2 regions of the Cupriavidus sp. DL-D2 genome follow, and region 1 is predicted to be linked to the other one. Evidence: predicted binding sites of a transcription regulator. Region 1 holds the regulator's gene; the other holds the start of a gene.
The links. Region 1 encodes NrdR, which represses ribonucleotide reductase genes. Its sites were predicted from a motif close to CACNANATNTNGTG; they were not measured.
Positions count from the first base shown of each region.

Region 1 (15,316 bases):
GTCCCGGTCGATGGGTGGCAGTCGATGGCAAGAGGGAAGTCGTTTCAGTGCGCTGCGTCAGCGGCGTCTTCTTTTCGATAGACCATTTGCAGCACGGCGCGCGTGCTGTCGTTTGGCCCGAATCCCATGGCGGTGACCCGATACATGTAGGACGCGTTGACTGCTTCGCCCGATGCCTTGTAGGAAACCAGCTCGATCAGGTATCGCGGCTTTCGGGATGGCGAGAGCCCCGAGCCAGTGGGAAAGGTCCGGCCGGTAAAGGTGCCGTACTCCACGGTCCGGTTATCCGAGGTCGCGGTCCAGTCGATGGTGTCCCATATCGGAGCCCCGGCGGCGCTGAACGTATCGCACAGGCCCAGGTAGGCCGAGGGCATCTTCGTTCCGGTATTGCATGCGCCGCCCTCGAATCCTGTCAACGAGTCCTTGGCAAAGAGGCTGGAGCGCGATTGCGGCGCGGCTGCGCTCTTGATGTCGATCTCGGCGTCGTACAGCGCTGCCTCGGCAGCCTGGTACGCAATCTCGAAATCCCGTTGGTTGCGGGAAGAGCGTTTGGTATCGATCGCAATGCGTGCGCCCGCCAGTGCCAGCAGCGTGATGACGAGCAGCATGATCACGGCGGTGATCAGCGCGATGCCGCGTGCGCCGGGACGATCGGCCAGACGAGCGCGCAATGCAGGTTGGGCGTTCACATGCATGTCGATTCTCCGCATGTCTGGTAGTTGCGGACCTGAACCGTGGCGGAATACAGCTTTCTCACGGATTTCGTGTCGGTCGTCGGCGTGTAGCTTGCGTTGTCGCCGGTGTAGAGCGGGCCGAACAGCGAGATGGCGGCGGGCGCTTGCGCATCGGCGCTGGCGTTGTCGGCACGCACGACGAGTGCAATCTTCACCGTCTTGACGTTGACCCAGTCTGTCAATGCCATGGCGCTGGCCGTGGCGTATTTGTCCGGCACATCGTCATCGTTGGTGCTTACGCCGTAGAGCAGTTGCATGGTCTCCACGCCCGAAACCAGCTCCTGGGTCACGAAGGTGGTCTTGCTCTCGGTGCCGGAGCCGTCACGCTCGCGGTACTTGCACATGAGGGCCGGCTTGCCATCGGCGCCGTTGCCGATATAGAGGATGGAGAGTCCCCGATCGGCGCTGGCGGTATCGGAGTTGCTGGCGCCCGCCACGCCCTGGCCCGAGCAGTCCACCACGGACTCGTCAGGGCTGGGATCATCCTTCGACTTGCTGAGCCCGTAGTACCGGATCATGACAGCATCGCTGGCATTCAACGACCCGCCAGGGCCGCATGCCATCGTCTCGCTGTCGTTGGGATTCGAGCATGCGTCGATGCCGCGCAGGTTGTCGTCATACACGGGCATCATTCCGCCGGATTTGTTATCGCTGACGGGCACGTAACCCGTCTGGCGCATGAGACGGGTCATGACGGATAGCGCAAAGGCGCCGCGTTCCTCCAGTGCGGCGCTATCGTCGATGGCGACATAGCTGCTGCGGCTCATGATGTAGAACGCCGTGGCCGCCATCAGCACCAGCAGGCTGATCACCAGCGTGACCATCAGTTCGATCAGCGTGAAGCCTCGGGCGCGGCCGAGGCGGGAGAGGGGTTGTGCAGGGCGGGCCATTTAACTGGATACCCCCGGCGTGACCACCACGACGATCTGAACCGTGGCCGAGCCATCGGCTTTGGTGCCGTCAGGCGTGCCGGCATCGCCGCTGTCATTGAAGCGAGATATCCAGCCGATCTTGATGACCAGCGGCGCATTGGTCGGATTCGCAGCAGGCGAGCAGTTCCACTCATAGCCGGTCGTCGCGGACCACGTGCCGATGTCACGGCAGATGATGGCCCGGCCGCCCGGCAAGGTGGTGGTCACACGGCGGGACCATTCGGCCATGTCGAAAGCGGCGGATACGGGCTGGCACACGGTGGACGCCCCAAGACATGCCGTCTTGTAGAGGTTGTCTGCGTCGGAGACCTGTGGCGTGCCGAGCTTGGTATCGAGATTGAAGGCGCCGCCATCCACCAGCAATTGATGCGCCCGCATCCGGTCCGCCATATCGTTGGCCAGTTGCAGGGCGACTACGTCATAAGACGATTGCTGGGCGAAGCGGAAGGACTTGATGAGCAGGTTGGCCACGCCGAGCACGCCGAAGGCGAGCACGACGATGGCTACCAATGCTTCAAGCATGGTGAAGCCGGCTGCCTTACGGCAGCGGAATTGACCCATTTTGACTCCCGTCCAATAACGACAGTTCTTTTTGTTCTGTGCGCAGCGCGCTGGAATTCTGTTGGCGTCCGAGCCTCTTCGGGACCGGTTACCGCCGGGCTGTTGTCGCCCTTATGCTGCCTGGCTGCGTGAAAAACGCGCGCTTGTACGCCAGCCTCCTACCCGAAGGAGGTTGGTGCAGATTAGACGGCTTTTTTGAAGAAATGGCTACCCCTTTGGTGGGGTGAGAATCGCAATTTCCTTAAGAGCGTCGCGGAATTCAGACACATACCTGACGCTGCAGTGACCGGCCCAAAAGGCATGTTTCCGGGGGTTACCAGGATTTTCGCCTTTTTTCCCAGTGCCAGAGTAGTCACTCTATGCGAGTGTTCGCTTCGTCGAGGGACTCGGCGGAGACTGAGATTGCCACAATTGATTCAGGCAACGTTCCTCTGTCGCAGAGGGTTACCAGCAGGTGCCAGGCGTGTCGCTGTCGGTGCCGCTCGCTTTCTTCTCGTTGAGATTGTTGACGGACAGGACGCCGCACGTCGGGTCCGAGCGATCGCCCGCTGGCGTGGCGGTTAGTACAAAGCCGGTCTTGATGGAGCCACCGGCCGGTGCGGCGATGGTGATGATGTAGTTGCTGGATTCGCAGGTATCACCGGATGGCGTTGTCGTGTCGCTGCATGGCGTGAGTTTCAACTGCCGGGGATTGGTCGTGTACCCGTTATTGATCGTAAAGTAGCGCTCCAGCGCACCCTGCACGCGCGCCAGGCCACTCTTGGCCTCCGCGCGGCGTGTCTTGGTCACGAACTGCTGGTATTGCGGAATGGCGATCGCCGCCAGGACGCCGATGATCATCACGGTGATCATCAATTCGATCAGCGTGAAGCCACTGGCCCGCGAGGTGTGTCGGCTGTGCGTGATTACCGTTTTCATCATGGTGCTGGTTTCCTGGTTGCCTGTCCCGTGGTTATTGCAGGATCTGTCGCCACGACACACGGCCGGGCGCGGCATCGGTATTGAATTTGGTGTGGGTGGGCTCCTCCTTGTTGCCGCTCAGGTAGGCGTGGTTGCCGAGCACCGCCGCATTTGTCACCAGTTCGTTCGACTTCTTGCCGCTCACCGCTTGACCAGTGGTACCGCCGCTGCCGCCTAAACGATCGGAAGCATCCAATCGTCCATCGCGGTTCACGTCGAACATGGAAACTGTCTGGGCCCCCGTCAGGGCATCCATCACCATTTGCCAACCGGTGCCGCCGCCAGAGCACAGGTCGGACGATGGGGTCAGCGTGGAGAACATCAAACGCGTGCCTTGCATCTGCGGGTCGTACACCACGCGCTCGCCTTGCGCGGCCGTGCCCGGCGAGGTCAGGTTCAGGTACCAGCCCATCGCACCCGTCGCATAGTTGACCGGGTTTTTGCTCAAGACGCGGTAGAAATCGCCGGTACTGGCCTGGGTCTCCATGGTGATGGTCTGCTGCACGAGTTGCGAGCGGGTGATCGTCGGCTGTGCGTGGCTGCCCTTGTCCCAGATGCCATACACGGCCTGCGTGCTCATGTTGCCGGGGTCACTGACTTCGACATATCGGCCGGTGCCGAACATCACGATGTGGCCACCTCGACGATGTCGCATGCCGGCGAATCCGGTGGTGATCGGTTGCGCATTGCCGGCCGCATCGGTGGCGGTGAACAGTAACTGCCGCGTGGCCTGGTAGTCGGTCGCTACCTTTCCACTCACGTCGAACTTCCAGACGTTGCCGTGCAGGTCGCCTGCGTAGATGGCGTCGGCCACGAAGTCGCCGTTGGCATCGGCGATGTAGACCTGCATGATGCCGTTGGACCGGGTCCGGGCCGCTGCGGCGTCGTTCACCGTCAGCTTCACGTAGTCCGTGCCGAGCCGCCAGCTCTTGTTGCCAGGTGTGCGATCCAGGAAGACGATGAAGATCGAACCACGCGCTTCAGTGCTGTTCAACCCGTTGCCGAAGACGGCAGCCCACTTGCCGTTGCCGAGCCGTACGATGGCCGGCTTGCCATAGGTATAGCCCAGGTCCGGGTCATCATTGCTGGTGAACTCCCAGAGTACAGTCGACCCGGCGGTCGATTCGTTGATGGCGGTGGGATTGGTTACATCCAGCGCGTAGATGCCTTTCCCACCACCGCCCAGTCCGCCCACGAGCACGGTCTTCCAACTGTTGTTGATATGGACATCGCCCACCGTCGGCGTGCCGTCGACGAAGTAGTTGTGGACGTAACTACTGGACGTCAGGTTGGCCAGCTTGCTGTAGAGCGGTGACGGCACATAGGCGAACATTTCCTTGCCTCCATCGCCGTTGGCGCTCATGTCAGCCGAGAACGCGTGAAGCATGCCGTCGTTGGCACCCACGTAGATCATGGGTTTGCGGCTACGCTGCGAGACGACGAAGTTCGCGTAGCCGGGTTCGACATAGCCTGCGGCCGGACTGCCCACATATTGCGGGCTCGAATTTGCGATGTCGCCCAGCACGGTGACTGGCCGCTGGCGGAATTGGGACTCGCCACCGCCCTCGTTGACCTGATGGCCGCGCAGCCACAGCAGTCGCTTGCTACCCTGCAAGTCGCTGCCATTCAAGGCTGTCCGATATGCCAACGGTAGTCTGGCCCAACGGAATGGAATGCCGCCGCTGGTGTTGTCCGCGGTGTTGTAGGTCAGGATCTTGCGATCGGTCTGGCGCACACCCTTGAAGCTGTTGGCCGCATCCCATCGTGGTGGTGTGACGACGTCGCCGTTCTTGTCCAATGCATAGGCCAGCAGCTGGCCGGACCAGTCCGCACTGTTGAAGCGCGCCTGAAAGATGCTGGTATCGGTCTGCAGCGATGACGTGCTTGCCGCCACGGCTGCGGAGGACGATGTCTTCAGGATCGAGAGGAAGGCACGTTCCAGCGCCGCTGCCAGTGCGCCGGGATTCGTGGCGTAGAAGTAGTTGTCGGGCAGGCCGTCCGAGCCGCTGGAGCCATCGGCCTTCCGCACGTCCCATTCGGAAGCGAGGTCAGGGATGCCATTGCCGTTGAGATCTTTGAAACCGCCCCATTTGGCCGCGTACAGCAATGGGTCGTGGAACTGCGAAGCGGCCTTGCCGTTGGCGGTATAGGTGACGCTGGTTTCGGGATCGCCGAAATTACATCGGGCGCAGCCGCCGGAGTTGTTGATGGGTGCGTTTCGCGGCATCACCGCAATAGGAACAGGATCGTTGTACCGGAAATCGTAGATGCCTGAGTGGAAGTGCGGGCCGTCCTGCGTGGTGCCCGAGATCGTGTAGCCGAAGCCCTGTCCGTTGGACGATGAAGCCGACACCACACGGGTAGACACCGTGATGTTGTCACCGCTCACGCGATAGCTCAGGATGCCCCAGTTGTCCTGGTCATAGTCGCCACCGGCCACCGAGTCTTCCCAGGCCACATAGAACTTGCCGTGGGTGGCCGTTTGCGAGATGACCTTGAAATCCACCAGCGTGCCCGTGCTGGCGGGCGCGGTGATGCTGTTCGGATACTGCGGGTGCAGCCGGTGTGCCGGCATGATCGTCACCAGCTTGCCGTTCACGTCGACGTTGATCTTCGGTGTGTTGGTGGCGAGCTGCACCGCATAGGTGTTCATTCTCAGCGAGGTCGTGTCCCGGTCAGGGACGCCGAGCGCGGCGGCGGCAGCAGGCGATCGCAGGCGGTTGGTCCTGGCGAAGTATGCGGCGCCCGCAATCTGGAACGTTCCTCTTTGCGATGGCCCTTCCGGGCAGATGCCGAGCACGTCGCTGAAGTTGTTGACCGCCTTGGCCGAGCACAGATTGTCGATCGTGCTGCCGCGGACGCCTCCCGCGAACCACCTGCCGCCGGAGATCCCTTCGCCAATGCCTACCCGGTTCGTGTAGGTGCTGATATCCGGAGATCCATTGAGGTCTCTGAAGCCGCCCAGTTGGTCGTTGTCGTAAGAGGACACGCTGGAGTTGAAGACCAGTGCGTTGAGCGGCGTGCAGTAAGGCGCCCGGTTCGGATGCGATGGCGGCAGGTCCATCGGGTTGGTCCACGCGGGTTGCGTCAGCCCCAGCGTGGCATCCTTGCCGTAGCGGGATGGCAGGAATGCGCTGGTCGGTTGCTTGCCGCCAAAGTAACGCAATGTCTCGACGAAGATTTCCGAGATCGGGTTGCCCCACGTGGAGCAGTTGCCCTCCGAAGCCGTCCTGATCGGATTGCCGTAACTGCCGCGTTCGATGCTCGCCTGCTGGTAGCTACACTGGTCCGCATTGACGTAGCTGCCTTCTCTGTAGCTGTAGCCGTAGGGGCGCAGCCTGTCGATATTCCAGACAATGCCTCTGACAGCATCGCTTGACCTGCCATAGGAAAACTCACCGGTGCCCGGGTGGATCTCCGACGCAAAGTTGGTCACGTTTCGCCGCAATACGCCGCCGGAAACGTTCCGGTCGTAGCTGCCGGTCATCAGGCCGAACAGCATCTGGCCCGATTCCCCATACTTCTGCAGCAGCCCGAATGGCTTGTAGCTGGAGCCGTACTGCTTGCAGTTCTCGGAACCGATCAGGCCGGGCACGCACACTTGCACGCGCGCGTTGAATACACCGGTCCCCTGCCCGAAGCCAAGGCCGCGCGTGGACTGAGATGGATTCTCTGCCGATGAATTCATGCCCGATATCGCCGCGCGATTGCCGTTCGACGAACCCCAGATGGTGACGCCGTCGATGGTGGGCAGGAAGTTGCGCTGCGTGCTACTGGCTTCCGAGGACCAACTGCACTGCCGGTGCTCGGAAGCGCCCCACGTTGCATAGTTTCCCGCGGCCACTCGGATCTGAGGTGGCTGGTGGTTGTACTGCGAGTTGCTGCTCTGCTGGTCCCTCGGCGTGACGTTGCACAGTGTCAAGCCACCCCGCGTCAGGTTTGTCACGATCCAGGACGAGAACCTTGCCCTCGTGTTGGTGGGGTTCGAGATGTCGCCGGCGTAGAACACCACGGAGACGTTGCCGGGATTCCGCCGCATGACCCAGCCCGTCATCGACGTGCCCGCTGCTGCGCCCGAGGCCGGCTCGAACCGTAACTGATCGCCTGGCTCTACCTGGCTCATGTCGTCGATCACAACCTTGGCCACTGCGGAGGACAGTGTCATGGGCGTCCTGGATCTCAGCGTGCCAATAGCGGATGCGACTTCCACCGTGAACGGCACCAGTTGGGCCACATCGGGTCCGTTATAGAACTTGGCCCAGGCGTGGGCGTCCGTCGGCAGGAAGGCACGTTCCAGCACGGTCGTGGTCGCGGTATCCGTCGATCGCGTGCCGCCGTACAGGATCTTGCGCACCTCGTCGATGCGGCTCATCGTGGCCCAGTTCAGGAAGTTGCCGCTCCAGGTCTTTCCGTCGCAATACTTGCTGTCGGTGATCGACTTCGGTACGAAGCCCTGGATCGTGGTCCTGTCGTAGTCGTAGCACTTGTCCGAGTCGAAGTACCCGGCGTACTCGATGCTGTGCTTGTACGTCGTATCCAGCTGGCCATCGCCGTCCAGATCCGAGTAATCGTTGTACGCCTTCTGGTGCAGCGTGTGGTCCTTGGTCAGGTCGATCATGACCATGGGGGAGATGTTGCCGCCGGTGTACAACGGCTGCTGGGCCAGATTGAGTTGCGGGCCAGCGGCGTAGGCCGTGGCGATGGCGAGCATGCACGATGTTGCAAGCAGGACACCTTGCGCGCGACTCGCGAAGCGACGGATGGAAGTGGATTGGGTCATGATGCGTTTGACGGTGAAGGTGTCAAAGGGGTGTCGTCAGAAGCGGACGATTTCCTGCACCATCACCTTGGTGCCAGGGTTGGCGCCGTAACCGATCGCCGTAATGCGGAACACGTACTTGTTGGAGCCGAGCGCGATATCGGTCGGCTCCTTGAATGGTTCGATCAGATAGCGGGGTTGCTTCGACACGCCATTGGCGCCGGCATCGCGCGCATGGATCGTCGGCATCTTCTGCGCGGCCGTGAGACCGGTCATTTCTCCAAGTTCGACGGAGTGTTGTGGGTCTTCGATATAGAGGTCCCAGGCCTGCGTGCCTGACGTCGCGTGCTGGCAGTAGCCCTTGAATCCGTCCATATCGCAGGTGGGCGACGAGCCCGTCAGGCCGCTGAGCATGCGAACCTGGGAGATGTCCGCGCGCGCGTCGCGCAGCGCGGATTCCGCCGCCTGGAGCGCGATGCTCTCATCGCGCGTGTTGCGGGCCAGACGTTCGGCATTGAGGCTCATCGTACTGGCAGCAAGCCCTGCGAGCGTCAGGATGACCAGGAGCAGCAGGACGAGGATCAGCGACATGCCACGCTGTCTGGCGTGGCGGGGTGACCGAGAGAGGGGAGGATGCATGGCCGGCCTATGGCAGTCGATTGCGAAGGGCGATGTAGAACGTGAAGTGCCGGTGCAGACGGCCATCGGCCGCAATCCTCACCACGCTGCCGGCATCGCCGGCGGGCGCCACGTCATTCGGCGCATAGGTGTTGCCGAAATGGTTGACGATCGGCTTTTCCATGATCGGGTTGTTGGTGCTGGCGCCGCGCAGCAGCACGGACACGCGCAGCGCCACCACGTTATCGATGTGCGCAGTGGCGCCGGGTGGAACGAAGCGATTGACGACGCCGTCGTCATCGGTGTCTTCGCCCAACAGCAGTTGGAAGGCTTCGACATTGCGGAACAGCGGTGTCGCCACGCCGTTGACCACGCATTGCAGCCAGGGCACGCCATCGGGGTCATTGAGGATTGAATAGACCTCGGTGGTTTCCACGTTGCTGCTCACGTCATTGCCGCTGCAATCCACCGTGCTGCCATCGGCCTGCGGAAAATGGGGAGAATCCGCAGCGGCTGCCGGGTCCGCGCCAGCCTGTGACGAGCCGAAGTAGCGCAAGGTCAGGCTATCGCTGGCGTTGACGCCGGTATCGTTGGTGGCTTCCAGGCTTGGTGACGCGAACTCGTTGCTCGCGAACAGGAAGTCGGTGTAGCCGATCTGGCGCGCCTGACGCAACAGCAACTGCGCGATGGCTCGCGCGTTTTCCTGAATCTCGCCTACGTCGCCTTGCGTGGCATGGGTGCGCCGCTCCGAGATGAAGAGCGATGTGGCGGCAAGTATCAGCAGCATGCTGATCACCATGCCGACCATCAGCTCGACCAACGTGAAGCCGCTTGCCGCGCGGCGGCAGATGTGACGGTTGGACGTTGTCATGGGATGAGCGCGGTCGAGAAACGCTGGACGGTGGTGCCGTTGTCTTCGCTCCAGAAGACCTTGATGACATACGGCGCGTCAGCGTGGGGTTCGCAGTCGTTCTTCCCGGCTGCCGATCCGGTGCCGTCGTTTGGCGTGCTATCGGTGCAGACGATCCCGTCGCCGTTCGGCATGGTGGCCTGCACGTTGGCCAGCCACGTGGCGTAGGTGGTGGCGGCCATCTCGTCGGGTGTGCAGCCCGCTGCCGAAAAACAATCGGCAACGGGCGTGGCGGCAGGTGAATTGAAGGTGCCGTTGTTCACGGCCACGCTGTTGGTACGAAGCTGGTCCGCGAGGTTGTAGGTCATCAGCGCGGCATAGTTGCGCATCGATGCCGTGCGTGAATCCATCAACGTCTGCAACTGCAGGTTGGCAAGCGCGAGCATGCCGATGGACAGCACCACCAGCGTGACCAGTGCCTCGATCAACGAGAAGCCACGAGACATGGGCATTGGAGAGATGTGGGTCGGCGTCATGGACACGTTGACTGCGACTGCGTATAAGGGCGGCCACTGCCGGTCATGAATACCGTTTTGCCCGCATCCGTGGCATTTTTTCCGCAGAACTTCCAGCTTGCATTGGGTGCTGTGGACACTCCGGTCGAGCGCATGCGCACGCGGTTCGACGTGGTGCCGAGATTGGCAGCGGCAATGTCGGTGCTGGTCTGTGGCGGATCACTGTTGCGGATCAGTTCTTCCGTCCTGTCGAACGCACCGTCGTTGTCCGCATCGACGAACAGGATGCGGCGCAAGGTCCAGTTGTTGGAGCAGGCGTTGCCGGCATCGACAGGGCACAGCGTGACGGTGGCGTTGCGCCGGGCCGCTTCGCTGCGTGCGAGTTCGAGATCGGCAAACAGCCGCGTGGCGTCTGCGGACAGCCGGCTGTTGTGGAGGAAGGATTGGAGGTTCGGAGTGGCGACGGCGGCCAGCGTGGCCAGCACCGAGAGGGTCACCATCAACTCGATCAGCGTGACCCCGCGCGCGCGCCGGCGATTGCCAGGTGCGATTGCGCGCATGTGAACAGCCCCCGGCGCATCCGTTGCCACGCCCGCAATGAATCCAGGCGCGGACAGCAAAGGCGTCAGAAAGCCTGCTGCCTTTCGGCAGAAAGACTGACCCATTTGTGATTCCCGTCAAAAAAGCGACTGCTCTCTTTGTTTTTTGCCGGGGGCGCTGGACTACTGTGCGTCCGGGCCTCTGAGGGTCCGGGTCCGCTGGATGGCGCTGCTGTTGCGCGGCGCTTTGGTGTCATGTTGGTGCGATGCAACCGCACTCGTGCACCGGCCTTCTATTCGATGAAGGCCGATGCAAATTAAACAGCATTTTTGGGGAGGGATCTACCCCTTTCGTGGGGTGGGAGTCGCGATCTCGTCAAGAACATCGCGGAATTCAGAGACATCCTCGAAACTTCGATAGACCGAGGCAAAGCGGATGTACGCGATCTTGTCGAGCTTGCGCAGTTCGCGCATGACCAGTTCGCCAACCTGGCTGCTCGGGATTTCCTTCTCACCCAGCGCCAGCAGTTTTTCTTCGATACGCGTGATGGCTTCGTCGATGGCTTCGGCGGATACCGGGCGCTTGCGTAGCGCCAGCCGCATCGAATCCTTGAGTTTGCCGCGCGTGTAGTCCACGCGGGAGCCGTTCTTCTTGACGATGGCCGGGAAGAACAGTTCGATGCGCTCGTAGGTAGTGAACCGGCGGTCGCAAGCTTCGCAGCGCCGGCGGCGGCGTACCGTATCCCCGTCTTCGGACACGCGGCTATCGAGAACCTGGGTATTGGAGTGAGCGCAGAACGGGCATTTCATGCCTGAGCACCTGAAGAAAGAATCCAGCCCGCATTTTGCATCTTTTAGTTCAGCTGCGGACTTGAGATGGAACAACGGCGCCGCCCGAAACTTGCGGCGGCGCCGTCAGTGCGTGCCCACTATCCTGCGGTGAGCACGCGTCGGCAGATGGCTCAGCCGTACACCGGGAAGCGGCGGGTCAGGGCGGAGACTTGCTCGCGCACCTTCGCGATGTTGGCTTCGTCGTGCGGGTTGTCCAGCACGTCGGCGATCAGGTTGGCCACCTGGCGGGCTTCATCTTCCTTGAAGCCGCGCGTGGTCATGGCCGGCGAACCCAGGCGAACACCCGACGTCACGAACGGCTTTTCCGGATCGTTCGGAATGGCGTTCTTGTTGACGGTGATATGTGCATCGCCGAGGATCTTCTCGGCTTCCTTGCCGGTGATCTTCTTGGCGCGCAGGTCCACCAGCATCACGTGGCTCTCGGTCTTGCCGGAGACGATGCGCAGGCCGCGCGAAATCAGCGTCTCGGCCATGACGGCGGCGTTCTTCACCACCTGTTCCTGGTAGGCCTTGAACTCGGGCTGCAGCGCTTCCTTGAAGGCCACGGCCTTGCCGGCGATCACGTGCATCAGCGGGCCACCCTGGATACCCGGGAAAATTGCCGAGTTGATGGCCTTCTCATGCTCGGCCTTCATCAGGATCACGCCGCCGCGCGGGCCGCGCAGGCTCTTGTGTGTGGTGGTGGTCACGAAATCGGCGTGCGGCACCGGGTTCGGGTACACACCCGCGGCGATCAGGCCGGCGTAGTGGGCCATGTCCACCATGAAGTAGGCGCCAACAGCCTTGGCCACCTGGGCGATGCGTTCGAAGTCGATGCGCAGCGAGAACGCTGAGGCACCGGCGATGATCATCTTCGGCTTGGTTTCCTGGGCCTTCTTTTCCAGGGCATCGTAGTCAATGTCTTCCTGGGCGTTCAGGCCGTAGCTGACCACGTTGAACCACTTGCCGCTCATGTTCAGTGCCATGCCGTGGGTCAGGTGACCGCCTTCGGCCAGGCTCATGCCCATGATCGTGTCGCCCGGCTTGAGCATGGCGAAGAACACGCCCTGGTTGGCTTGCGAGCCCGAGTTCGGCTGAACGTTGGCGGCATCGGCGCCAAACAGCTGCTTCACGCGGTCGATGGCCAGTTGCTCCACCACGTCGACGTACTCGCAGCCGCCGTAGTAACGCTTGCCGGGATAGCCTTCGGCGTACTTGTTGGTCAGTTGCGAGCCCTGGGCGGCCATCACGGCCGGCGAGGTGTAGTTTTCGGAAGCAATCAGTTCGATGTGGTCTTCCTGGCGCTGGTTTTCCTTCTGGATAGCGGCGAAGACTTCGGGGTCGATCTGCTCGATCGTGAAACGGCTGCGTTCAAACATGGCGTGACTCGTCGGTAAAAAGGGGAGCGGATGGCACAAACGGCATGGAAATCGTGTGTGACCGGCTGGGATGAATCTTGGCTGAATCTGGGATAGGGCGCGCGGGGAAAGCACGGCGTCCTGCTCCGGACTGGTATGTACCAGCCGGTGCGGGGCGCACCCTGCTTCCCATTCGCTGCCCAGGCGAGCGGCAGGCGCTTATGAACTTCACGCCTAAAGATCTTGCGCTTCCTCGTGGTAGTACCCACTGACTTCGCCAGTCGCGCAAGGTGGAATGGTTGCCGCAGAGTTTATGCGAACGCGCGGCTTGCTGCAAGCCGGTGCACGGGTGGCGCATGCCCCTCTACACCAGTCTCGTCAAGACCTTGTGGTGTATGGCTCGCAACTTGCTGTTGCAAAGTCGCATGCGGGTTAACCAGTGCGCTCCGTTACAATGCCCGCCATGCCAAATTTCACATGGTCGTTGCGCGTGTATTGGGAAGATACCGACGCAGGCGGCGTGGTGTTTTACGCCAACTACCTGAAGTTTTTCGAACGGGCGCGCACCGAATGGCTGCGCTCGCTCGGCGTCGAACAACAGACCCTCGCCGATCAGTCCGGTGTGGTCTTCGTCGTACGCAGTACCGCTGTGGAATACAATGCGCCCGCCCGGCTGGATGACCAGCTGGAGATTCGTACGCATATTGAACGGGTCGGACCCGCATCGGTCCATTTCGCACAGGAAGCCTGGCGCGGCGAGCAGATGCTCGCCACCGGCAAGATCCGTGTGGGATGTGTCGACAAAAGCACGTTTAGGCCGGCTCCGATCCCTGCCCCTGTTCTCGCCACTATCAAAGACGCCCGATGAATCCAGTGACCGTCACGCAAGACATGTCGATCATTACGCTGGTGATGCACGCCAGCCTGTTGGCACAGGCCGTCATGGCGCTGCTGCTGGTGATGTCGCTGTTCTCATGGACTTACATTTTCCGCAAGCACCTCGCACTGCGTGCCGCCCGCACGCAGACCGAAGGCTTCGAACGTGATTTCTGGGCCGGCGGCGACCTCCAGGCGCTTTACAACAGCGCCGTGAACAATCGCCACAACACGGGCGCGCTCGAACGGATCTTCGAGTCCGGCATGGGCGAGTTCCTGAAGGCCCGCGAGCGCAGCAACGACGCCAGCGCATTGCTCGACGCCGCCCGCCGCGCCATGCGTGCCGCCTATCAGCGTGAGATGGATGTACTCGAATCGCACCTGCCGTTCCTGGCGTCGGTCGGCTCCGTCAGCCCGTACATTGGCCTGTTCGGCACGGTGTGGGGCATCATGAATGCGTTCCGTGGTCTGTCGAATGTGCAGCAGGCTACGCTTGCATCGGTGGCCCCGGGTATTGCCGAAGCACTGGTTGCCACGGCCATCGGCCTGTTTGCCGCCATCCCCGCCGTGATTGCCTATAACCGCTATGCCACCGAGATCGATCGTCTGGCCATCCGGTTCGAAAGCTTCATGGAAGAATTCCAGAACATCCTGCAGCGTCAGAGCCGCTAAACAGTCGAGGAGCATCCCCCATGGCAGCCATTCAGCGCCGCGGCGGTTCGCGCCGCCGGGCCAGCGCAGAGATCAACGTCGTGCCGTACATCGACGTGATGCTCGTGCTGCTGGTGATTTTCATGGTGGCCGCTCCAATCGTGAGCCCGGCCGTGGTGGACCTGCCGTCCGTGGCCAATGCCACCCCGCAGCAGCAGACGCCGCCCATCGTGGTGACCGTGCATGAGGACGGCGCCCTGACGGCGCGAGGCAAGGACGCCTCGGGCGGCTCGTTCGAGCGCAAGCTCGACAAGCGCGGCCTGATCGATTTCGTACACCAGCGCCAGAACGAGAATCCGGACCAGCCGGTGGTGATCGCCGCCGACCGTGCCGTCAAGTACGAAGCCGTACTCGACGTGATGTCCGTACTGAAGGCCGATGGCGTGAAGCGCGTCGGCCTGATGGTGAAGTCCAAGTAAGCGTTCCCAGCGTCCAACGTCGCAAAGTGGCCACCCTCTCGTCACGTCATCCTCAGCAAGGCGCCCCGCGCGCCCAGGCCGCCGCCTATCCGTACGAGCCGGTCCGGGAGCGCGGCACCATGCGCTCGTTCCTGGCAGCGCTGTTCATGCACCTGCTGCTTGGCATCGTGCTGTATTTCGGCGTCCAGTGGCAGAGCAGCACGCCGGTAGGCGCCGAGGCCGAGCTTTGGGAAGAGATTCCCGATGTCACGCCCGCGCCGCCGCCGCGCCCCGTGGTGCAGCCGGCGCCGGAGCCGCCGCAGCCGGCGGTGCGTAGCAAGGTCGAGGAAGCCGCCGATATCGCGCTGGAGCAGAAAAAGCGCAAGCAGGCCGAGGAAGCCGCCGAGCGCGAGGCCGAGGCACGTCGCGAGCAGGCGCGTAAGGAACAGGAAAAGAAGGACGCGCAGCGCAAGGAAGACCAGCGCCAGCAGCAACTGGAAGCGCAGCGCAAGGAAGACGCGAAGAAGAAGGCCGACAAAGAGAAAGCCGACAAGGACAAGGCTGACAAGGCCGCTCTGGCCGCCAAGGAAAAGGCCGAGCAGGACCGCAAGGAAGCCGATGCGAAAGCGAAGGCCGACGCTGACAAGCAGGCCAAGGCCCGCGCCGATGCCGAG
Region 1 covers NZ_JBDKXK010000001.1:206,076-221,391, forward strand. The annotation lists gene ABDB81_RS00925 (PilX N-terminal domain-containing pilus assembly protein) at 45-695, opposite strand; gene ABDB81_RS00930 (PilW family protein) at 686-1,624, opposite strand; gene pilV (type IV pilus modification protein PilV) at 1,625-2,227, opposite strand; gene ABDB81_RS00940 (type IV pilin protein) at 2,672-3,148, opposite strand; gene ABDB81_RS00945 (PilC/PilY family type IV pilus protein) at 3,180-7,967, opposite strand; gene ABDB81_RS00950 (PilX N-terminal domain-containing pilus assembly protein) at 8,004-8,537, opposite strand; gene ABDB81_RS00955 (PilW family protein) at 8,593-9,435, opposite strand; gene pilV (type IV pilus modification protein PilV) at 9,432-9,920, opposite strand; gene ABDB81_RS00965 (GspH/FimT family pseudopilin) at 9,947-10,489, opposite strand; gene nrdR (transcriptional regulator NrdR) at 10,811-11,278, opposite strand; gene glyA (serine hydroxymethyltransferase) at 11,431-12,678, opposite strand; ZMP/ZTP riboswitch at 12,849-12,952, opposite strand; gene ybgC (tol-pal system-associated acyl-CoA thioesterase) at 13,121-13,525, shown strand; gene tolQ (protein TolQ) at 13,522-14,205, shown strand; gene tolR (protein TolR) at 14,226-14,663, shown strand; gene tolA (cell envelope integrity protein TolA) at 14,690-15,316, shown strand, end outside.

Region 2 (15,316 bases), on a different contig from region 1:
TATCTTCCTGCACCGGAGACACCGCATGAAGCACGTCACGCTACCCGGCGGCGAGCGCGTTCCCGCATTGGGCATGGGCACCTGGAATGTCGGCGATCATCGCGAGTCGCGCGCCGAGGAAATCGCCACGCTGCGCCTCGGTCTGGACATGGGTCTGCGCCTGATCGACACCGCCGAGATGTATGGCGAAGGGCTATCGGAATCGCTGGTCGGTGAAGCCTTGGCCGGCCGCCGCGATGACGCCTTCCTGGTCAGCAAGGTCTATCCCCACAATGCCAGCCGCATGGGCACGGTGGCCGCGTGCGAGCGCAGCCTGCGCCGGCTGGGTACCGACCATCTCGACCTGTATCTGCTGCACTGGCGCGGTGACATCCCCTTTGAGGAAACCATCGAGGCATTTCTCGCCTTGCAGCAGGCCGGAAAAATCCGGTACTTCGGCGTCAGCAATCTGGACCTCGCCGATATGGAGGAACTCTGGGATACGCCGGGCGGCGACGCAGTGGCTGCCAACCAGTTGCTCTACAACCTGAGCCGGCGCGGCATCGAGTTCGACCTCCTGCCATGGTTGCGCGATCGCAACGTGCTGGTGATGGCGTACTCCCCCATCGAACAGGCCCGGCTACTGCGCAACCCGGGCCTGAAAGACTTCGCGCAAACATATGGCATGACACCAGCGCAGGCGGCGCTGGCATGGCTGCTTGATCGGGATGACGTCATCGCCATTCCCAAGACGGGCAACCGCGAGCGTCTGCGTGAGAACGCGGGCGCGCTCTCCATCACGCTGACGGTGGCCCAGCGGGCAGAACTCGATCAACTGTTTCCGCCGCCCCGCCATGCACAGCCGCTCGCCATGCTTTAAAAAAAGAAAAATGCGACGCTTGGGGGCGTCGCATCGTCGTTAGCTATTTCTATCGGCGCGTGAGAAGAAATTCAGCGCTGCCCCGCCTTGTAGCGCTCCACTTCCACATAACGCGTCAGATATGTGCGCGCCTTCTCGCGCGTATCCGTCGTCACGCGATCCGCCGCCTGGCGGGCGCTGTTCTGGCCATGAGCCGAACTCATCTGCGCGGAAAGGTAGGACTGGAAGGCGTCGTGCATGACGGTAAGTTGACCCTTGCAGGCATCGAGGGCACCGGCGGCCACGTCGCGCGAGGTGCCCTTACCCTTCGCGCCCGTGTCCGCCTTTTCCTGGACGCACTCCATATATTTAGCGCGCTCGGCCTGCCAGCCAGAATTCAGCTGGGCAACTTCCTGCTTGGTTTCGGGTGTTTCTACCGAAGGCGCCGAGGAACACGCCGCCAGAAACAGCGCCGCCAGGGGCACCGCGGCGGCACCCAGACGGCTGCTGGGCAGGCGCGGCGTGCATCGCTGCACTGCATCAATCGCAGCCGCGACAGGTTGGGAATCCACACGACCGGGTTGGCGTGCGGCGCTTGCGGAGGGGGCATATGTCTTGTGCATGACTCAAAGACTCCCATCGAACAATGCAGTTCCTGAATAAGTTCCGTCAATTTGCAAGAAAGTATGTAGAGGTCATGTCAGAGTCCCTCCGGCCCCGTGTCAGACAAAATCGCATTTGCGGAAGTGCCTTGCCCGCCTATGCTGTAGAGGCGGTTGCAACACACGAACCCCCTGGAGGAAATAATGAAACGTCGAACCTTCCTGTCCGCCGGCAGCGCCGGTGTTGTCGGACTTACCGGTCTTTCCCTCGGTGCGCTGTCGCTTACGGGTTGCAGTTTCACTGGCCCCAAGGACGGGGGTGATCCCGCGTCCAAGCGCCGCGAAATCGATACCAATGCCAGCGATACGCTGAATCGCCTCTACGCCACCGCCAGCGGCGCGCGTGACCTGGGCGCCAAGGCCAAGGGCATCCTGATTTTCCCCAAGCTGCTGTCCGCCGGCTTCATCGTGGGTGGCGAATACGGCGATGGCGTGTTGCGCTCCGGTGGCGCCAACCGTGGTTACTATCGCGCAATCTCCGGCTCGATCGGCTGGCAGATCGGCGCGCAGTCCAAAGCCTTCGTGCTGATGTTCATGACGCAGGACGCCTACGACAAGTTCGTACGCAGCAGCGGCTGGCAAGTTGGTGCAGATGCCACCGTGGCACTCGCCACGATTGGCGCCAACGGCCAGATCGATACCAACACGGCGCAGCAGCCGATCATCGGTTTCGCGATGACCAACGCCGGCGTGATGGCGGGCCTGAGCCTGGAAGGCACCAAGATCTCGAAGCTCGACATCTGAGCAAGCCGAGGGACTTTGAATGCGCCCATTGTGCGGAAGCCTCCGCGCAATGGGCGTTTTTCTTGGCGCGCCGCGCGGCCCCGACCCGTTAGAATTCGTCCCTTGCCAATTTCCAATCCGTACGCGAGGCCGAATTCCCTATGTGGTTCAAGAATCTCCAGATCCATCGTTTCTCCGCCCCGTGGACGCTGAGCGCCGAAGACGTGGAAGCCTGCCTGGCCAAGCACGCGTTCTATCCGGGCACCAGCCTCGAAATGCAAACCCAGGGCTGGGCATCGCCGCGCGATAACGACCAACTCGTGCATACCGTCAACCGCCAGATGCTGCTGGTGCTCCGAACCGAGAAGAAGCTGCTGCCCGCCACCGTGGTGAACCAGGTCACCAAGGCACGCGCCGCCGAACTCGAAGAGCAGCAAGGCTTCAAGCCCGGCCGCAAGCAACTCAAGGAACTCAAGGAACAGATCACCGAGGAGCTGCTACCCCGGGCGTTCAGCATTCGACGCGATACGCGCGTCTGGATCGATCCCGTCAACGGCTGGCTCGCCATCGACGCTGCCGGTACTGCCAAGGCGGACGAAGTGCGCGGCATGCTGTTCAAGGCCATCGACCCGCTGCCGGTAGTCGGCCTGCAGGTCAACCTCTCGCCCGTTGCCGCCATGACCGAATGGCTGGCGACCGAGACCGCCCCGGCCGGCTTCACAGTCGATCAGGAAATCGAGCTCCAATCGAGCAACGAGAGCAAGGCCACGGTCCGCTATGTGCGCCATCCGCTCGATCCCGAAGACCTGCGCCGCCACATCGCCGCCGGCAAGCGCTGCACGCGACTGGCCATGACGTGGAACGACCGTGTCTCCTTTGTGCTGACCGACGCGCTGGCCGTCAAGCGCGTGAACCCGCTCGACGTCATCAAGGAGCAGGCCGACGCCACGCTCCATGACGAAGCCGAACGCTTCGACGCCGATTTCGCGTTGATGGCCGGCGAACTGGCCAGCCTGCTGACCGACCTCACCGATGCCCTGGGCGGCGAACGCCGGCCCGAAGGCGCAGCCCCGGTGGAGCAGCGCAAGGCAGCCTGACAAGAGGCTGGATTGAGGGTCCTTTGTCCCGCTGTCCCTCAATCCAGCGTCAGCACGATCCTGCGCGCAGGGTCGCGGGCGGCCTGCCAGGCGGTCTCCACCGACACCATCGGCATCGCATCCACGACCATCTGCAGGTCGCCCTTGCGCATACAAGCGAGGATTTCCTCGACCAGCAGCCTCGTGTCCTCCACACCGGGATGATTCGCTGGCCCCGATCCCATCAACACGGCCCGTGAATCCCGCAGCGCGGTTGGCGCCATCATCAGGCTGCTCGCTCCACGCTCTGCCACGGACACGATGCGGACCTCCCGGTACTCGGATGCGTGTGCGGCGCCCACCGGCTCGATCAACGCGGCCAGCAGCAATTCCAAGGTCTCGCCCCATACAAAGTCGAGCACGACATCTATTCCGTCCGCCACATGCGAAGCAAATGCATAGTGCAGCATGCTCGGCGATTGCCCGAGATCAATCAGCGCATCGGCCCCCGTGACCGATAGCAGGTCGATACGATGCCCCGCCACGATCACACGGCCAGCGCCGTGCAGGCGCGCGGCCTGCACCGCCAGCCGCCCCATGATCCCCGAGGCGCCCAACACCAGCACCGTTTCGCCGGGCTCCAGGTCGGCACGCATGGTCAGCGGCAGCCAGGCACGCATTGCCGGCCCGATCAGTGCGGCGGCCATTGCCATGTCCACGCCTTCCGGAATCGGCACGGTCCAATCCGCCGGCGCGTACTCTGCCATCGACCCGTACGGACTCCGGATGGTCCGGAAGTACACCGGCTGCCCGTTGGCAATGTACCCCGTGCCATCTCGTCCGCAGATGTGGGGCAGTTCCATGGGTATCCGCGGATGATGACCCCGCGCAATCTTAAGATCGCCCGGACGGATCGCGGCGGCACCCACGCGTACCAAGACCTCCTGATCGCGAACCACCGGATCGCGAAATGTGGCAAAGCGAGGCGCTTCCCCCAGGTTTTCCAGCACTACAGCTTGCATCGTGACGACCTCCTTGGTGATGTCGGAAGCCATCGTAGGGAGGAGGAATGCCGAACGATTTGAGCCGATTCTGAAAAGGGGGATGAGGTGGTATCGGATCAAGTGAAGTTGCCCGATATCGCCCCCAAAAAGAAAAACGGCCACCGGGTTCTCACCCGATGGCCGCCTCTCACCCGTCCTGGCTGCTGGACTTGTTTCTACATTTTTGACTTCTCGTACTGCTGCAGCCGACCCTTCAATCGAGGCGTCTCGTCGTCGCCGCGCCGATCAATCCCAGGACAGCGCGCCGCCGGTCTGGTACTCGATCACGCGCGTTTCGAAGAAGTTGCGTTCCTTCTTCAGGTCGATCATCTCGCTCATCCACGGGAACGGGTTTTCCTCGTTCGGGAAGAGCTGATCCAGGCCGATCTGTTGGCAGCGGCGGTTGCAGATGAAGCGCAGGTAACCCTTGAACATCGGTGCGTTCAGGCCCAGCACGCCGCGCGGCATGGTGTCCTCGGCGTAGCGGTATTCCAGGTCCACGGCCTTCTTGAACAGTTCCGTGATCTCGGCCTTGAACTCGGGCGTCCACAGGTGCGGATTCTCGAGCTTGATCTGGTTGATCAGGTCGATGCCGAAGTTGCAGTGCAGCGACTCGTCGCGCAGGATGTACTGGTACTGCTCGGCGGCACCGGTCATCTTGTTCTGGCGGCCCATCGCCAGGATCTGCGTGAAGCCCACGTAGAAGAACAGGCCTTCCATGATGCAGGCGAACACGATCAGGCTCTTCAGCAGCTTCTGATCGTTTTCCGGCGTGCCGGTCTTGAACGACGGGTCCGTCAGCGTGTCGATGAACGGGATCAGGAACTCGTCCTTGTCGCGGATCGACTTCACCTCGTGGTACGCGTTGAAGATCTCGGCTTCGTCCAGGCCGAGCGACTCCACGATGTACTGGTAGGCGTGCGTGTGGATGGCTTCCTCGAAAGCCTGGCGCAGCAGGTACTGGCGGCATTCCGGCGCCGTGATCTGGCGGTAGGTGCCCAGCACGATGTTGTTGGCGGCCAGCGAATCGGCCGTCACGAAGAAACCGAGGTTGCGGCTGATGATGCGGCGCTCGTCCTCGGTCAGCCCGTTCGGGTCCTTCCACAGGGCGATGTCGCGCGACATGTTGATTTCCTGCGGCATCCAGTGATTGGCGCAGCCGGCCAGGTACTTTTCCCACGCCCACTTGTACTTGAACGGCACCAGCTGGTTCACGTCGGTGGCGCCATTGATCACGCGCTTGTCGGCGGCACTCACGCGGCGCGAGCTCTGCGCGGCGGCAGCGTTGGGGTTGTTGCCCAGGATGCCAGTCGGCGCCGTGGCGGCCGGCGGCAGTGCGCCATGCTGGTCGACGGCGGCCGATGCGGCGGATGCAGGTTGCAGGGCAGGCTGCGGTGCGGCCTGCGGGGTGGCTTGAACGTCGTCGTCCCAGCTCAGCATGGTGTTTCTCCGGAAATTCGCAGTATTTAGGGGCGGCTCTGGCGCGACGCCGTGGCATCTGACGCGTCCGCCCTCTCCCCCGGCCCCTCTCCCGCGCAGCGGGAGAGGGGAGCAGATCGAGGGTGAATCAGTTTGTTACTGGCAGGCTTCGCACTCGTCGAATCCGGCGTCGCCCGGGCGCATCGTGCAGACTGCGCCTTCGGCTTCGGGCATCGCCGGGGCTGCGGCAGCGGCGGCGTCCATGGCCGAGCCGTTGTCCGAACCCGACGACACCGCGTTCAGCGAGCCGCGCGACACAGTGGACTTCTCCACGTGCGTGGCAGCCATCGTACGCAGGTAGTACGTCGTCTTCAGGCCGCGCAGCCAGGCTTGCTTGTACGTATCGTCCAGCTTCTTGCCCGATGCGCCGGCCATGTAGATGTTCAGCGACTGGGCCTGGTCGATCCACTTCTGGCGGCGGCTGGCCGCTTCCACGAGCCAGCTCGGTTCCACTTCGAACGCCGTGGCGTAGATGTCGCGCAGATCTTGCGGAATGCGGTCGATACGGGCCAGCGAGCCGTCAAAGTACTTCAGGTCGGCAACCATCACCTCGTCCCACAGGCCGCGCGCCTTCAGGTCACGCACGAGGTAGTCGTTCACCACCGTGAATTCGCCCGACAGGTTCGACTTCACGTACAGGTTCTGGAACGTCGGCTCGATGCATGCGGACACGCCGATGATGTTCGAGATCGTGGCGGTCGGGGCGATGGCGATGCAGTTCGAGTTGCGCATGCCGTGCTGCTTGATGCGGGCACGCAGCGACGTCCAGTCCATCGACGACGACATGTCCACGTCCAGGTAGCCGCCGCGCTCTTCGGCCAGCAGCTTCAGCGAGTCTTGCGGCAGGATGCCACGGTCCCACAGCGAGCCTTCGTACGTGGTGTAGCGACCGCGTTCCTCGGCCAGTTCGGTCGAGGCGTGGTACGCGTAGTAGCAGACCGCTTCCATCGACGTATCGGCGAACTTCACCGCGGCGTCGCTGGAGTACGGGGTGCGCAGCACGTGCAGGCAATCCTGGAAGCCCATGATGCCCATGCCCACCGGACGGTGGCGCAGGTTCGAATTGCGCGCCTTCTCCACCGCGTAGTAGTTGATGTCGATCACGTTGTCGAGCATGCGCATCGCGGTGCGGATCGTCTTCTGCAGCTTGGCGTGATCCAGCACGTGAGTGCCGTCGGCCTGCTGCTTCAGGTGGGCCACCAGGTTTACCGAACCCAGGTTGCACACGGCGATTTCGCTGTCGTTCGTGTTCAGCGTGATTTCCGTGCAGAGGTTCGAGCTATGCACCACGCCCACGTGCTGCTGCGGGCTGCGGATGTTGCACGGGTCCTTGAACGTGATCCACGGATGGCCGGTTTCGAACAGCATGCCCAGCATCTTGCGCCAGAGCTGCATGGCCGGCACCTTCTTGAACAGCTTCAGCTCGCCGCTGGCGGCCTTGGCCTCGTAGGCCACGTAGGCTTGCTCGAAGGCCTTGCCGACCTTGTCGTGCAGGTCCGGGCAGGTGGACGGCGAGAACAGCGTCCACTCGGCGTTCTCCATCACGCGCTTCATGAACAGATCCGGAATCCAGTTGGCCGTGTTCATGTCGTGCGTGCGGCGGCGGTCGTCGCCGGTGTTCTTGCGCAGCTCCAGGAATTCCTCGATATCCAGGTGCCACGTCTCCAGGTATGCGCAAACCGCGCCCTTGCGCTTGCCGCCCTGGTTCACGGCCACGGCCGTGTCGTTGACCACCTTCAGGAACGGCACCACGCCCTGGCTCTTGCCGTTGGTGCCCTTGATGTGCGAGCCCAGCGCACGCACGTTGGTCCAGTCGTTGCCCAGGCCGCCGGCGAACTTCGACAGCAGCGCGTTTTCCTTCAGGGCTTCGTAGATGCCCTCGAGGTCGTCCGACACCGTGGTCAGGTAGCACGACGACAGCTGCGAGCGGCGCGTGCCCGAGTTGAACAGCGTCGGGGTCGACGACATGAAGTCGAACGACGACAGCAGTTGGTAGAACTCGATGGCGCGGGCTTCGCGATCCTTCTCTTCCAGCGCCAGGCCCATGGCCACGCGCATGAAGAACGCCTGCGGCATTTCGATGCGCTGCTCTTCCACGTGCAGGAAGTAGCGGTCGTACAGCGTCTGCAGGCCCAGGTAGTTGAACTGGAAGTCGCGCGAGGCGTCCAGCGCGGCGCCCAGGCGGGCCAGGTCATACGTGGCCAGCTTCTCGTCGAGCAGTTCGGCTTCGATGCCGCGTGCGATGAACTTCGGGAAGTACTCGGCGTACTTCGTCGACATTTCGCTCTGGGTCACTTCGGCGCCCAGGATTTCCTTGCGGATCGTGTGCAGCAGGATACGAGCCGTAACCTGGCTGTAGGCCGGGTCCTTCTCGATCAGCGTACGCGCAGCCAGGATGGCCGAGTCGTAGACCTGCGTCATCGGCACGCCGTCGTACAGGTTCTTGAGCGTTTCCTTCAGGATCGGCTCTGCGCTCACGGCATTGCCGAGACCGCTGCAGGCGTTGTCGATCAGCGCGTGCAGCGCCACCAGGTCCAGCGGATGCACCACGCCGTTGTCGTTCACGTTGACCGACACGCCGCCTTCCTGCACACGCGCCACCGCCTGGGCATTGGCCTGGGCGCGTTCCTGCGTACGCTTCTCGCGGTACAGCACATAGGCACGGGCCACCTCATGCTCGCCCGAGCGCATCAGCGCCAGTTCCACGTGATCCTGCACGTCCTCGATATGGAACGTGCCGCCGTTCGGACGGCTGCGCACCAGTGCGCGCACCACGCCCTGGGTCATTTGCTCGACGATCTCGCGCACGCGCGCAGAGGCAGCACCCTGGCCGCCATTCACAGCCAGGAACGCCTTGGTCATGGCCACGGCGATCTTGTTCGGCTCGAACGACACCACGGCGCCATTGCGACGGATCAGCTTGTAATCCTGATACGAAACGCCAGCAGCGGCGACGCCCTGCTGCGCGGTACCGGCTGCCGCGCCGGCAATGCCGGCCACGCCGGTGGTTTGCTGTTCGTTTTGGGCCGTTTGCATGAGGTAACTCCCCGTGTTTTTTGAGTACTGATAAGAAGACGACAAAGTCCCTAGCAAAATGCGCCTCAGAAGACACTCGGCACCGGCGTCGCCGGTTGAGAACCAAACTGCACTGCGAACACTTTGCTAGGGACTTTCTGGCACTACCCCGGCCCGTTGACCAATATGACGCGAACGCTGCGCACTCTCTGCGCCGCCCGCGCCACATCAGGGCCGGCTCCCCGGAAGTACCACTATATCTAGTGGTGCCGTTTCAAAACTGGGCTAAGTATAGTGAAACGGGAGTGAATGAACAGACTTGACATGCGCCGTTCCAACACCGTGGTGCGGTATGCGGCGGCGCCACATTCCCGCAAAGCGCGCTGCCGCAAGGGTTGGCGGCAGCACGTTCGGTGCCGCACAAAAACTCGAAATTTTTTTAATGACCATGGATCATCCGATAGGTGATCCGGAGCAGGGCGCGGGGCCCTTCAAAAGGGCGGCGATTGTACCGTTATTTGCGCGCTTTGGAGGCATACGACCTCGCCGTCACATTGGCATTGCACCGATATGACGAATACGAAACCGAATTAGCCCTGTCGCAAATATGGCAATAACGCCACAGGCAACTTCGCCAGCGTGACGAACCGGGCCCAATCGAAACATGGTCCCGGATCGGTCTTGCGACCGGGTGCGACATCGCTATGTCCGGCAACGCCCTGGATCGGATAGGCGGTGCGCAGCGCAGCCACCAACGCGGCGGCCGTCGTGTATTGGGCCGGGGTGAACGGCACATCGTCCGTGCCCTCGATCTCGATGCCGATCGAGAAATCGTTGCAACGCTGCCGTCCGCAGTACTCGGACTGCCCGGCATGCCAGGCCCGTTGCGTGCAGGCCACGAACTGCACCAGTTCGCCTTCACGGGAGATCAGGAAATGCGCCGACACCCGGACATCGCGGATGGTTTGGAAGAAAGGATGGCGCGAGGCATCGAGCCGGTTCTGGAAGAACGCCTCGATATCGCCGGTGCCGAACTGTCCCGGCGGCAGGCTGATGTTGTGGATGACCACCACGTCCACCGGCATGCCATCCGGGCGTGCGTCGAAGTTCGGCGACGGCACGCGCCGCGCGGCGGGCACCCAGCCGTCGGCATCGGGCAGGTAGCCAGGCTGGTTGCCCAGCGCGCCGCGGTCAGCCATCGCGGCCCTCGTTTTCGGCGAGCGATTCACCGTCCTCGCTGGCGTCGCCACCGTCCCGGCCATCGCGCCCTTCCCGTTCGTCGCGGATACCGAGCTGCTGGATGCGATACCGCAACTGGCGGAAATTCAGGCCCAGCAACGGCGCCGCGGCCGTGCGGTTGAAGCCGGTCTGGTGTAGCGCGCGAAGAATCAGTTCCCGCTCCATGGCTTCGAGCCGGGCCGGCAGGTTGATCGGTAGTGCGAGTCCGGCCAATGCATCGGCCAACGGATCGCTTTCCCGCACGGCTGCCAGCGGGGCCGGTTCGGCCGGCAGTTCCGGCTCCTCCGGCTGACTCGATATTCCCGCTACACCAGCCGGTGCGTGCGAGGGAGCAGACCAGCCCGACGTCGAACCCCAAGCCTGATAGGCAGGCGGCGGCGCCATCTGGACTGGCGGCATCTGGCCCATGTGGGGCCCGCGCGGCTGCAGCAGGTTCGCGCGCTCCATGCCGGCTTCGAGCGGCCCCAGGTCGGCCACCTCGATCTCTTCGGTCTCCGCAAACGCGTAGGCACGTTCGAGCAGGTTTTCGAGTTCCCGCACGTTGCCCGGGAACGGGTAGGCACGCAAACGCTCCAGCGCCTCGCGCGACAGCCGCTTCGGATGCGCGTCGCCGTAACGCACCGCCAGATGTTCCAGGATCGCCCGCGCCAGCACCGGCACGTCTTCACCGCGCTCGCGCAGCGTGGGCATGCGCAGTTCCAGCACGTTGAGCCGGTAATACAAATCCTGGCGGAACGTGCCGGCGGCCACCATCGCGGCCAGATCCTTGTGGCTCGCGCACATGACGCGCACATCGACGCTGTCTTCCTTGCTGGCGCCGATCTTGCGCACGCGCCGCTCCTGCAGTGCGCGCAGCAGCTTGACCTGCATGGCCAGCGGCAGGTCGGCCACCTCGTCGAGCATCAGCGTGCCGCCGTGCGCGGCCTGGAAAATGCCACCGCGTTCAGCATCCGCGCCCGTGAAGGCACCCTTCACATGGCCGAAGAATTCGGACTCCATCAGCGTTTCCGGAATCGCGCCGCAGTTCACGGCCACGAATGGATGCACGGATCGCGCGCTGATGGCGTGGATGGCCCGCGCCGCGCGCTCCTTGCCGCTGCCGGACTCGCCACTGATCACCACCGGCGCCATGCTGCGGGCCAGCCGCGTCAGGGACCGGCGCACCTCCTGGATGGCCGCCGACTGCCCAGGCAGTAGCCCGGCAGCGCGATCGCCCAGATCGGCGATCTCCGCGCCCTCTGCAGCCACCGCACCATCCGCCGGCATGCGCTGGTGGCGGCCCAGCGCGTTAAGGATCAGCGTGCGCAACTGATCGAGCGACACCGGCTTGGCGATGTAGTCGAACGCGCCCGCCTTGAGCGCATCCACGGCATTGTCCGCGCTGCCATATGCGGTGATCACGGCCACCGGCGTGCGCTCGGGCGAGGCCGACAGTTGCCGTACGATCTCGATGCCGAGTCCGTCGCCCAGCCGCATATCGGTCAGCACCAGGCTGTAGCGGCGCTCGGCCAGCCGGATGCGCGCCTCGGCCAGGGAGCCGGCCATGACCACATCGTGGCCCATGCGGCGTAGCGAAATGTCGAGCAGTTCGCGCAGGTCTGCCTCGTCGTCGATGACGAGGATCGGATCAGGAGCGGACGGTCTGGCGGGCATGTTGGGAGGCGTCTTTATTGTGGTGTCAACTTGGCGAAGCAGCAGCGACGGTGTCGGGGGTCTCGATGCGCATCGTCAGCACGAAGGCTTTGGCCGGCAGTGTATCGCGAGCCCCGCCGGCCAGCATGCCCGTGCGTTCCAGCAACGCCTCCAGCGCCACGGTGCCGTAGCGCACCTGCGCATCGTTGGCGCCGCACAGCTCGCGCGCCATGAACAGGCCCAGCCCGGTGCCTTGCGGGTTGCTGGTGAAGAACGGCTCGAACAGACTGCGCTGCTGCTCGCGCGTCACCTCGGCGCCATCGTTCCAGACGATCAGTTCGGCATGGTGCTGGTCCAGCGCATGGGCCAGCAGCCGGATCGACCCCGGCAGCCGGCTGCAGTAGCGCCAGGCGTTGTCCAGGAGATTGCCCAGCACCTGCTGCAACTGCGCCGTATCGAAGATCACGGGCCGTCGCAGGTCCACTGTCACGCGGATGGCATTGGGATTCACGTCGGTGCGCGTGCCGGCCCGCGAGCGCATCTCCGCCCGCCAGCGATCCACGATGTCCGGCAACGCCTGTGAAAGATCCGCCGAACTGTGACCGGTCTTCGGACGTCGCGAGAGTTGCAGTACGTCGGAAATCACCTGATCCAGCCGCCGCACGTTGTCGCTAATGATGCGCAGCAGGCGTGCATCGATATTGCCTTCACCGCCCTCCCCCGCGCCCGAATCGGCCAGCAGTTCATTGGCCTGGCTGATCGCCGCCAGCGGGTTGCGGATCTGGTGCGCCACGCTGGCCACCAGCCGGCCCATCGCCGCGAGTTTTTCCTGCTGCACCTGCTCGGCAATCCGCTCCCAGCTTTCGATGTGCACCAGCACCGTGTCACGCATCTCGCTGCGCAGCAGCGTCTCGTCGGCCGGACTCCATGCCATGGCCTCGTTCTGCGCGATGGCCAGCCGCAGCCGCGCCGCGCCCTCGGGAGACAGGTCATTCCAGCTTGCGGTGTCGAGCCCGGTCGGCGACGTCATCACACTGGATAGCGTCGAACGCAAGCCGGCCAGCCCGGGCAGCACAAAGCGCAGGCGCAGCCGGGTATGCAGCATCGGACTGCGCGCGGAGGTGGGACGCGACGGCAGCGGCAGCAACTGCAGGATGCGCGGCACATCGTCCTTGCGCGCGATCCAGTCGCGCAGCATTTCCATCAACGGCTGCAGCCGCGCAATCCGGCGCAGGTCGAACAACGCGTTCTCACGCTCGCCGGCGCGCACCTGCCCTTCGCGAATCCGCTCGTTGGGCTGCACCCCCAGCAGCACGAACGCTGCCGGATTGGCCGCCACCACCACGCCGTTGGCGCGCACCAACATCACGCCATCCTGCATGTCGTTGACCATCAGCCGGTTCACCAACTGCTGCAGCCGCAGCTCCTGTTCGCGCGCCAGCGCCAGTTGCTCCTGGGCGATCTGCCGATTGGCCAGCATGTACATCAGCCATGCCGCGATCATGAAGACCAGCCCGAACAGGCCCGAGCCCAGCAGGTTGGCGTCTGCCTGCCGCGCCAGCAGGGTCTGCAGGAACGGGTTGGCCATTACCAGCATGGCGGACACGGCGGCCGCCGACAGCGCAAACAGCAGGCTGGTCAGCGCGCCAGCCTCCAATGCGGGCAGCAGGAAGATCATCGCCAGCCCTTCGCCGTGGCTGCCACTGCGGCCCATCACCGTATAGACGGCCGCGAGCAACATCAGGTCGACGATGACCTGCACGCGCACGCGCAAGTGAAAATGGCGCCGCCAGAACGAGGCTACCAGCGAGAGGATGCCGATCAGCAGGTACGGCAACACGACCGGAATGGCCGCGGCAGTGCGGGCGCTGGTGGCGATGGCAATCGACATGTCCGCCGTACCGCGCTCCATGGGGAGCCAGGCATAGCCGAACAGCAGCAGAGCCATTGCCAACCGGGTCCAGCAGAAATAGCGGAGCAGGCGCCAGTGAAATTCAGGCGGCTCGGGCTGGCGCCAGAGATCGACCAGCATGCGCCAGCCGTTCAGCGACGACCATCCCGGCGCCCGCTTCATCACGCGCCGCCTTCAGCAGACGAATCGGGCAGATGGCTGCGGCGGCAATAATGCAGGCCGCGCCAGGCAATGGCATCGGTGCGCGGCAGGTGGACGCCGCATTGCGCGCATTGCACCATCGGCTCGATAGCGCCATCGCCGGTCGATGCCTCGGTCGCTGCCTGCTGGCGTTGCTGCGCGGAGTTGGTCCGGCTGGCCTCATCCCGTGCACTGGCGCGCGACCGGATCCACCAGACGATGCCCAGCACGACAGCCAGCAGCAGAAAGATTCTTGCCATGGGTCGGAGTCGCGGAAGAAAGCAGAAAAAGCGGGAGAAATGTAGAGAAGCAGACCGGCCGCAGGTCAGACCAGCCGGTGCAATACCACCTCGATCACGAAGCGGCTGCCCACATAGGCCAGCAGCAGGATGCCGAACGAGGCGATCACCCAGCGCAGCGCAGTGCGTCCACGCCAGCCGCGATAGACACGCCCGATCAGGATGCCGCCGAACATCAACCACGAGATGATCGCGAATACGGTCTTGTGATCCACACGGAAGGCCCGGGCGAACAATTGCTCGGAGAACAGGAATCCCGAGACGATCGTCAGCGTCAGCAGCACGAATCCTGCGGCGATCAGGCGAAAAAGCAGCTTCTCCAGCGTGAGCAGCGGCGGCAGCAGATCCAGCCAGCGGCCCAGCCACTGATCCGGCGCCCGTTCGCCCGTTGCGGGCCGGGTGAAACCGTGCAGGCGGCGCTCCGCCAGCAGCATCAGGAAAGCGTGGAAGGCGGCCAGGGTGAACAGGCCATACGCCACGTTGGCAATCACGAAATGCAACTTGAACAGCGGTCGTGCAGCGTAGCCAAGGATCTGCGTACCGGGGAATGCCAGCGGGATCAGGCTGGCCAGCATCGCCACGGGAAACACGATCAGCCCGAGTCCCGCCAGCGAGAAGAAAAAGCTTTCGATCCAGTAGATGCCCACGCCGAGCCACAACATCGCCGACAGCGCAAACGCGAAGCCGAAGATCATGCGGTCTGCGGGGAAGATCGTTTCGTGCAGCAGCATGCCGTGGCTGACCAGCGCCGCCATGACCAGTCCGTGCCACCAGGCCGGCTGGCCTTCCGTACGCGCGCCAGGTCCGGGCATCAGCACGGCTGCGGCCGCCGCGCCCGGTCTTCCGGGCTGGCCAAGTGTCGCCCCACCGGCCGTTGCGAGCCGCGGGTTGCGCGTTGCCCAGCCGTGAACGGCCAGGGCGCAGTAGAGAAGTGCCGTCAGGGCATACAGTACAATGGCCATTTACGCAGTTTACCCTAGTGCTTACACGGGCGGTTCGCGGGGAATCCGGACGATGGATCGCCGCCACATTACCCGCGAAAGCCCGCTGCGCCCCGCACACAAGCCGAACCTCCTCCCCCTTTCCTGCCATGCTGGATAACCTCACTCAACGCCTGGCGCGGGTCGTCAAGACCATGCGCGGCGAGGCCCGACTGACCGAGGCCAATACCGCCGAGATGCTGCGCGAAGTGCGCCTTGCCATGCTCGAAGCCGACGT
Region 2 covers NZ_JBDKXK010000018.1:71,304-86,619, reverse strand. The annotation lists gene ABDB81_RS12585 (aldo/keto reductase) at 26-859, shown strand; gene ABDB81_RS12580 (hypothetical protein) at 931-1,461, opposite strand; gene ABDB81_RS12575 (YSC84-related protein) at 1,645-2,244, shown strand; gene ABDB81_RS12570 (recombination-associated protein RdgC) at 2,385-3,320, shown strand; gene ABDB81_RS12565 (zinc-binding alcohol dehydrogenase family protein) at 3,359-4,162, opposite strand; gene ABDB81_RS12560 (ribonucleotide-diphosphate reductase subunit beta) at 4,589-5,782, opposite strand; gene ABDB81_RS12555 (ribonucleoside-diphosphate reductase subunit alpha) at 5,918-8,857, opposite strand; gene ampD (1,6-anhydro-N-acetylmuramyl-L-alanine amidase AmpD) at 9,427-10,035, opposite strand; gene ABDB81_RS12545 (sigma-54 dependent transcriptional regulator) at 10,028-11,728, opposite strand; gene ABDB81_RS12540 (histidine kinase dimerization/phospho-acceptor domain-containing protein) at 11,754-13,781, opposite strand; gene ABDB81_RS12535 (PP0621 family protein) at 13,781-14,059, opposite strand; gene ccsA (cytochrome c biogenesis protein CcsA) at 14,125-15,060, opposite strand; gene ffh (signal recognition particle protein) at 15,189-15,316, shown strand, end outside.
Region 2: a site for NrdR is predicted at 9,089-9,102, ahead of ABDB81_RS12555 (ribonucleoside-diphosphate reductase subunit alpha). Genes of this name have one in related genera too.